2 regions of the Streptomyces sp. NPDC051684 genome follow, and region 2 is predicted to be linked to the other one. Evidence: predicted binding sites of a transcription regulator. Region 2 holds the regulator's gene; the other holds the start of a gene.
The links. Region 2 encodes HspR, which represses chaperone genes until heat shock. Its sites were predicted from a motif close to TTGAGNNNNNNNNNCTCAA; they were not measured.

Region 1 (3,403 bases), on a different contig from region 2:
CATCTCCAGGGCCTTGGTGAGCGTGTGCTCGTCCCGGCCCCCTCCGGGCTGGACGGTGAGCATCTCGGATTTGCACTCGGCGAGGGCCGCTTCGATGGCGGTGTTGATCCGCTCCTTGCCCTCGAGCACCGTGATGGAGTGGGTGGTCGGTTGTCGCTGGGCACTGATGGCCAGGAATGGCTCGAAGACATCGGTGAGTTCGATCGCGAGAGCCCTTCTTTCCTGTATCTCGCGTTCGAGCGGATGCAGTCGTTGCGAGAGCGCCGCTGTCGGCGGAACCGGCCGGAGCCAGGCGGAGTCGTCAGGATCGGGATGCAGGAGAGCGAAGTCCAGCAGGCAGGGGGCCGAGGAGATTTCGCTGCGCGCGATGCGTCCTGAGCGCAGGGCTGTCGCGTACAAGTGCCTCCCGGCGTCGCATAGCTCGGTCATGGCGTGTGGATGTGCCTGATTTGAGCCGGTATTGGGCATAGCTCCACCCCCCAGGGTCCTGAACGTGCAGGAACATGATGCATCGACCCTGTGGTGTTTGCGTGGCCGAATGAGCCATCGTCATGGAGTGCCGGGGGAGAGAATCCATGGAAGTGAGGACGAGACCCGCTATGCGTAAGGGAATACTTCGCGCCGTTGTTGCCGGCGCTTTTTCCGCCGGGCTGGTCCTCGGCGCGATCGGCCCGATGGACGCCATCTGGAACTCCGCGCCCGCGGCTCAGGCGGACGCGATCTGGAACGTGGCGCCCACGACCGTCCAGGCACTTCCCGCCGATGCGATCTGGAACTCCGCGCCCACGGACGCAGGCGCATGATCACTCCGCCCGACGACCGGTCGTTACGCCGGGAGATGGCGATCGCCTACCGCTCCGGTTGGCACACCATCGACCTCGTGACCGCGATTCCGAGCGACGGTGACTCCCTCATGGTCACCCTCTTCGGAGAGCCCATCATCGTGGTCCGCGAGGGCGACGACATCAGGGCCTACCGGTGTCTGCGCCGACCGCGCGGAGCCCCACAGCCGGTACGTACGGTCGTCCGATACGGAATGATCTTCGTCAACCTCGACCAGCGGGACCATCAACTGGTCGGCGAGGCGGGACCCGAGCCCTCCCAGTCCCACCCCAGCACCACAGCCACCCCCCGCAGTGCCTGACGCGATGCCCCCGTCGTTGTAGATCGCGCAGGTGCTTCCCCCCTGCAGCGGCGTCACCGTGCACCTGACACGGTGGCGCCGCTGCGGTCGTTCTACGCCCCGTCCCGGTCGGTCTTCGGGAGATTCGCCGTCGCCCGGTCCACCGCGATCTCGATGACCACCCGGTCCGGGTTCGGCCGCGGCGACTTGTAGCGCTCGGCGTACCGGCGCTCCGCGTCCGCGACCTCCGCCGGCTCCGTGCGCACCGTCGCCGCGCCCTCCAGCGTCGCCCACCACCGGCCGTCGACCTGGCACACCGCGACCCGCCCCGAGCCCTCGACGACGTGCGCCGCCTTCCTGGTGCCCTTGCCCGTGATCACCCGGGCGACCCGCGCCTCGGCGTCGTACGTCACCCCGACCGGCACCACGTGCGGCGTGTCGTTCGCGCGCAGTGTCGTCAGCGTGCACAGGTGCCGCTCCCGCCAGAAGTCGAGAAACGCGGAACCGGGGGCGTCGAGGTCGATGCGCTTGGCCATGAGCGGGAACCTATCCCAGGGAACGGGGAACCCGTCCCGCAGGCCCGGGGCGCTGTCGCGACCCACCTTGAGTGGAATAGACTCAACTTTGTACACGTTGGACGAGTCAGGGTTTTCGTAGGGGACACCCAGCCACAGACGGAGGAGAACAGGCACGTGGACGCCGAGCTGACGAACCGGAGCCGCGACGCGATCAACGCGGCAAGCAGCCGGGCCGTGTCCGGGGGCAACCCGGATCTGACCCCGGTGCACCTCCTCCTGGCCCTGCTCGAGGGCCAGGACAACGAGAACATCACCGACCTCCTCGCCGCGGTCGACGCCGACCAGGCACAGGTACGGGCCGGCGCCGAGCGGGCCCTGGCCGCCCAGCCCAGCGTGACCGGCTCCACCGTCGCGCCGCCCCAGCCCAACCGCGAACTGCTCGCCGTCATCGCCGACGCGTCCGAGCGCGCCAAGGAGCTCGGCGACGACTACCTCTCCACGGAACACCTGCTCATCGGCATCGCGGCCAAGGGCGGCGCCGCCGCCGACGTGCTCACACAGAACGGGGCCGGCGCGAAGAAGCTGGCCGAGGCATTCACAGACAACAGGGGAGGGCGCCGGGTGACCACACCCGACCCCGAAGGGTCCTACAAGGCGCTGGAGAAGTTCGGCACGGACTTCACGGCCGCCGCCCGCGAGGGCAAGCTCGACCCGGTCATCGGCCGCGACCAGGAGATCCGCCGCGTCGTCCAGGTCCTGTCCCGGCGCACCAAGAACAACCCGGTGCTCATCGGCGAACCCGGCGTCGGCAAGACCGCCGTCGTCGAGGGCCTCGCCCAGCGCATCGTCAAGGGCGACGTACCCGAGTCCCTCAAGGACAAGCGGCTCGTCTCGCTCGACCTCGGCGCGATGGTCGCCGGCGCCAAGTACCGCGGCGAGTTCGAGGAACGCCTCAAGACCGTCCTCTCCGAGATCAAGGAGAGCGACGGCCAGATCATCACCTTCATCGACGAGCTGCACACCGTCGTCGGCGCGGGCGCCGGCGGCGACTCCGCCATGGACGCGGGCAACATGCTCAAGCCGATGCTCGCCCGCGGCGAACTGCGCATGGTCGGTGCCACGACCCTCGACGAGTACCGCGAGCGCATCGAGAAGGACCCGGCCCTGGAACGCCGCTTCCAGCAGGTCCTGGTGGCGGAGCCGAGCGTCGAGGACTCCATCGCGATCCTCCGCGGCCTGAAGGGCCGCTACGAGGCACACCACAAGGTGCAGATCAACGACAGCGCCCTCGTCGCCGCCTCCACCCTCTCCGACCGCTACATCACCTCCCGCTTCCTCCCCGACAAGGCCATCGACCTCGTCGACGAGGCGGCCTCGCGCCTGCGCATGGAGATCGACTCCTCGCCCGTCGAGATCGACGAACTCCAGCGCTCGGTCGACCGGTTGAAGATGGAGGAGATGGCCCTCGCCAAGGAGACCGACCCGGCCTCCCGCGACCGCCTCGACAAGCTCCGCCGCGACCTCGCCGACAAGGAGGAGGAACTGCGCGGACTCACCGCACGCTGGGAGAAGGAGAAGCAGTCCCTCAACCGCGTCGGTGAACTGAAGGAGAAGCTCGACGAACTGCGCGGCCAGGCCGAACGGGCCCAGCGCGACGGCGACTTCGACACCGCGAGCAAGCTCCTCTACGGCGAGATCCCCACCCTCGAAAGGGACCTGGAGGAAGCCTCCGAGGCCGAGGAGGAAGCATCCAAGGACACCA
Region 2 (3,403 bases):
GCCTGTGCGTACTTCGGCGTGCAGATCTGCGACACCGTGAAGATCTTGTCCTTGACGACGGTGCTCTTGATGTTGTCCTTGGTGAGCGCGACGACGCTGACGCTCGCCGTCCTGATCTGCTTGTCGGTCGGGCTGTCGGTGCGGTCCATCGCCAGCGCCTCGAACTCGATGGTGCGCCCCTGCGAGACCCGCACCGCCATCTCGGCGGCGGTCTGCGCCTCGTCCGGGTACGGCTTGTAGACGCTCATGTACTGCTCGCCGGTCAGAATCCGCTGCACGGCGGCGAGTTCGGCGTCCTGCCCGGTGATCGGCGGCATCTTGCGGACACCGACCTCCTTCAGCGCGTCGATCACGCCGCCGGCCATCCCGTCGTTGGCGACGTACACGCCCGCGATGTTGTCCACGCCGAGCGCGTTGACGGCCTGCGCCATGTTGGCCTTGGCGTTGGACGGCTTCCAGCCCGCGGTGTCGTAGGACTTCGCGACGGTCACGGCGTTGCCCAGCTCCGCGCGGGCGGCGCTCTTGAACTGTGCGGCGTTGGGGTCGTCGGGCGAGCCGTTGATCATCACGATCTTGTCGCGCTTGGTGGCCTTGGTGCCGCCGAGGGCGGAGATCAGCGCCTTGCCCTGGGTCTGGCCGACGAGCCCGTTGTCGAAGCCGACGTAGGCGTCGACGGGGCCCTGGGCGAGCCGGTCGTACGCGACGACATGGATCCCCGCGTCCTTCGCCTTGCGCACGGCCGGGGCGATGCCCTTGGCGTCCACGGCGTCGACGACGACCGTGTCGACCTTCGCGTCGATCATCTCCTGGAGCTGCGTGCGCTGGAGGGACGCGTTCTGCTTCGCGTTGGCGTAGACCAGCTTGCCCTTGCCGTGCGTCAGCTTCGCCACCTGGCGCTCGAAGATGGGCTGGTCGAACTTCTCGTAGCGGGCGGTCTCCTTCTCCGGGAGCAGCAGACCGATCGTGACGTCGTCCCCCTTGCTGGCGGCCACGCTCGGCTCGCTGTCGTCGCCCGGCAGCACGCCACCGCAGGCCGAGAGCGAGACGACCAGGACGGATGCGGCGCCGGCCATGGCGGCACAACGCATACGCGTGTTCATGTGCGGATACCTCCCTGACGTGGCCGCGACGGTGCGGCCGAGGTGGCTCGAAGCCAACTCGCCCGCTCCTGGACCGTCAAGAGGTGAAGCCACACCGCAACGAAAACGGATCCATTACTTCTTCACATGAAGCCGAAGACGGCGAATACCGGACACCTTCCCGCGAGCCACACAGGAGCTTCACAGGATGATCGGGTCGCTCGGCCCGCTCAGGCCTCGAACTCGGTCAGGTCGATCGCGTGCACCCGCAGACCGCCCTCCGCCTCGCCGGGCAGCGAGGTCATCCCCAGCTTGTGGACGACCTTCAGCGACGACGCGTCGTCCACCGCGGTGACCGCGACGACCCGGTCGATGCCCCGGTCCTGGAGGGCGAACTCCAAGGTGGCCTGCGCCGCCTCCGAGGCGTACCCCTGCCCCCAGAACTGCCGGCCGAGCCGCCACTGGACACCGACGTGCCCCGCCACCTGCGGCGGAGTCTCCGGTACGTACAGTCCGACGGCACCCGCCAGCTCGCCGGAGCCGAGCAGCTCCACGGCGAACACCCCGAAGCCCTCGTCGTCCCACTCCTCCTCCCAGCGCTCGATGTCCTCGGCGGTCCCGTCGAGGGACCGCGGCGCGCCGTCGCCGATGCGGCGCATGACGGCGGGGTCGGACTGGATGTCGGCGAGCGGGGCGAGGTCGTCGTCGGGGTTCCAGCGACGGAGCAGGAGGCGGGGGGTGCGGATCTCGGTCATGCACACCATCCTGCGGCATGCGAAAGGGCCCCGGAGACAACGCCTCCGGGGCCCTCACGCATGCGTGCGGACTACTGTTCCGACGACCGCTTGGGCCGCCACACCACCAGCGCGCTCGTCTGCTGGACCTCCTGGTACGGGACCAGGTCCCGGCGGTACGAGGCGTGCACCGCCGCCTCGCGCTGCTGGATCGCGGAGGCCGCGCTCTCCACTGCCGAGGAGAGTTCGGCCACGCGGGACTGCAGCGCGGCGACCTGGTTCTCCAGCTCGATGATGCGCTTGATGCCGGCCAGGTTGATGCCCTCGGCCTGCGACAACTGCTGGACGGTGCGCAGCAGTTCGATGTCGCGGGCCGAATAGCGCCGGCCGCGCCCGGCCGTGCGGTCGGGCGAGACCAGGCCGAGGCGGTCGTACTGGCGCAGGGTCTGCGGGTGCAGGCCGGACAGCTGTGCCGCCACCGAAATGACGTACACCGGCGTCTCGTCGGTCAGTTCGTACGGATTGCTGCGCCGACGACCCGGCTGCCCGTCCATCACCCTCACGCTCCCTTCGCGGCCTTGAACAGTTCTGCCCGCACGTCGGTGTCCTCAGTCGCCTTGCGGTACGACTCGAGGGCGCTGCGGGCGTCCTCCGAAAGGTCCTTCAGGACGGCCACCTCGACGGTGACCAGCAGGTCGCCGCGCGTGCCGTCCTTGCGGACGGCGCCCTTGCCGCGGGCCCGCATCGTCCGCCCGTTCGGCGTGCCCGGGGGCAGCTTCAGGGTGACCGGCGGGCCGCCGAGCGTGGGCACCTTGACCTCGCCGCCGAGCGACGCCTCGGTGAAGGTCACCGGGACGGTGACCGTGAGGTTGTCGCCCTTGCGGCCGAAGACCGGGTGGGCGTCCACGTGCACGACGACGTACAGGTCGCCCGCCGGGCCGCCCCGCTCGCCCGGCGCACCCTTGCCGCGAAGGCGGATGCGCTGGCCGTCGGAGACCCCGGCCGGGATCCTGACCTGCATGGTGCGGGAGGACTTGGCCCGCCCGCTGCCCTTGCAGCTGTCGCACGGGGTCTCGGCGATCAGGCCGCGGCCCTTGCAGTCCACGCACGGGTCGGTGAGGGAGAAGCCGCCACCGCCGCCCCGCGAGACCTGTCCGGTGCCGACGCAGGTCGGGCACACGCGCGGTGTGCCGTTCGCGTCGCCGGTGCCGGAGCACGCCTTGCAGGGGGCCTGGGAGGACATCCGCAGCGGGACCGTGGCCCCGTCGACCGCCTCGGTGAAGCTGAGCGTCACCTCGGACTCGATGTCCTGGCCCCGGCGCGGCTGCGTACGCGTGCCCGCGCCCGCGCCGCCCCGGTTGAACAGGCCGCCGAACACATCGCCGATGCCGCCGCCGAAGCCGCCCGGACCGCCCTGGCCCTGGGCGCCGCCTCCGAAGAGGTCGCCCAGGTCGAAGTTGAACGAGCCGTTGCCGCCGGCGCCGCCGGGTCCCGGACGGAACCCGCCGCTGCCGAACAGGGCGCGCGCCTCGTCGTACTCCTTGCGCTTCTTGGGGTCACCGAGGATGTCGTTCGCCTCGGAGATCTCCT

Region 1: the regulator HspR is predicted to act here: its motif matches at 1,727-1,745, upstream of clpB (ATP-dependent chaperone ClpB).

What each region holds. Positions count from the first base shown of each region.
Region 1 is NZ_JBITCS010000063.1:22,978-26,380, reverse strand. Features, by position in the region: gene ACIA8D_RS39880 (helix-turn-helix transcriptional regulator) at 1-429, opposite strand, end outside; gene ACIA8D_RS39875 (hypothetical protein) at 600-803, shown strand; gene ACIA8D_RS39870 (hypothetical protein) at 800-1,144, shown strand; gene ACIA8D_RS39865 (pyridoxamine 5'-phosphate oxidase family protein) at 1,237-1,659, opposite strand; gene clpB (ATP-dependent chaperone ClpB) at 1,816-3,403, shown strand, end outside.
Region 2 is NZ_JBITCS010000059.1:140-3,542, forward strand. Features, by position in the region: gene ACIA8D_RS39190 (sugar ABC transporter substrate-binding protein) at 1-1,100, opposite strand, end outside; gene ACIA8D_RS39195 (GNAT family N-acetyltransferase) at 1,310-1,834, opposite strand; gene ACIA8D_RS39200 (heat shock protein transcriptional repressor HspR) at 1,906-2,367, opposite strand; gene dnaJ (molecular chaperone DnaJ) at 2,373-3,403, opposite strand, start outside.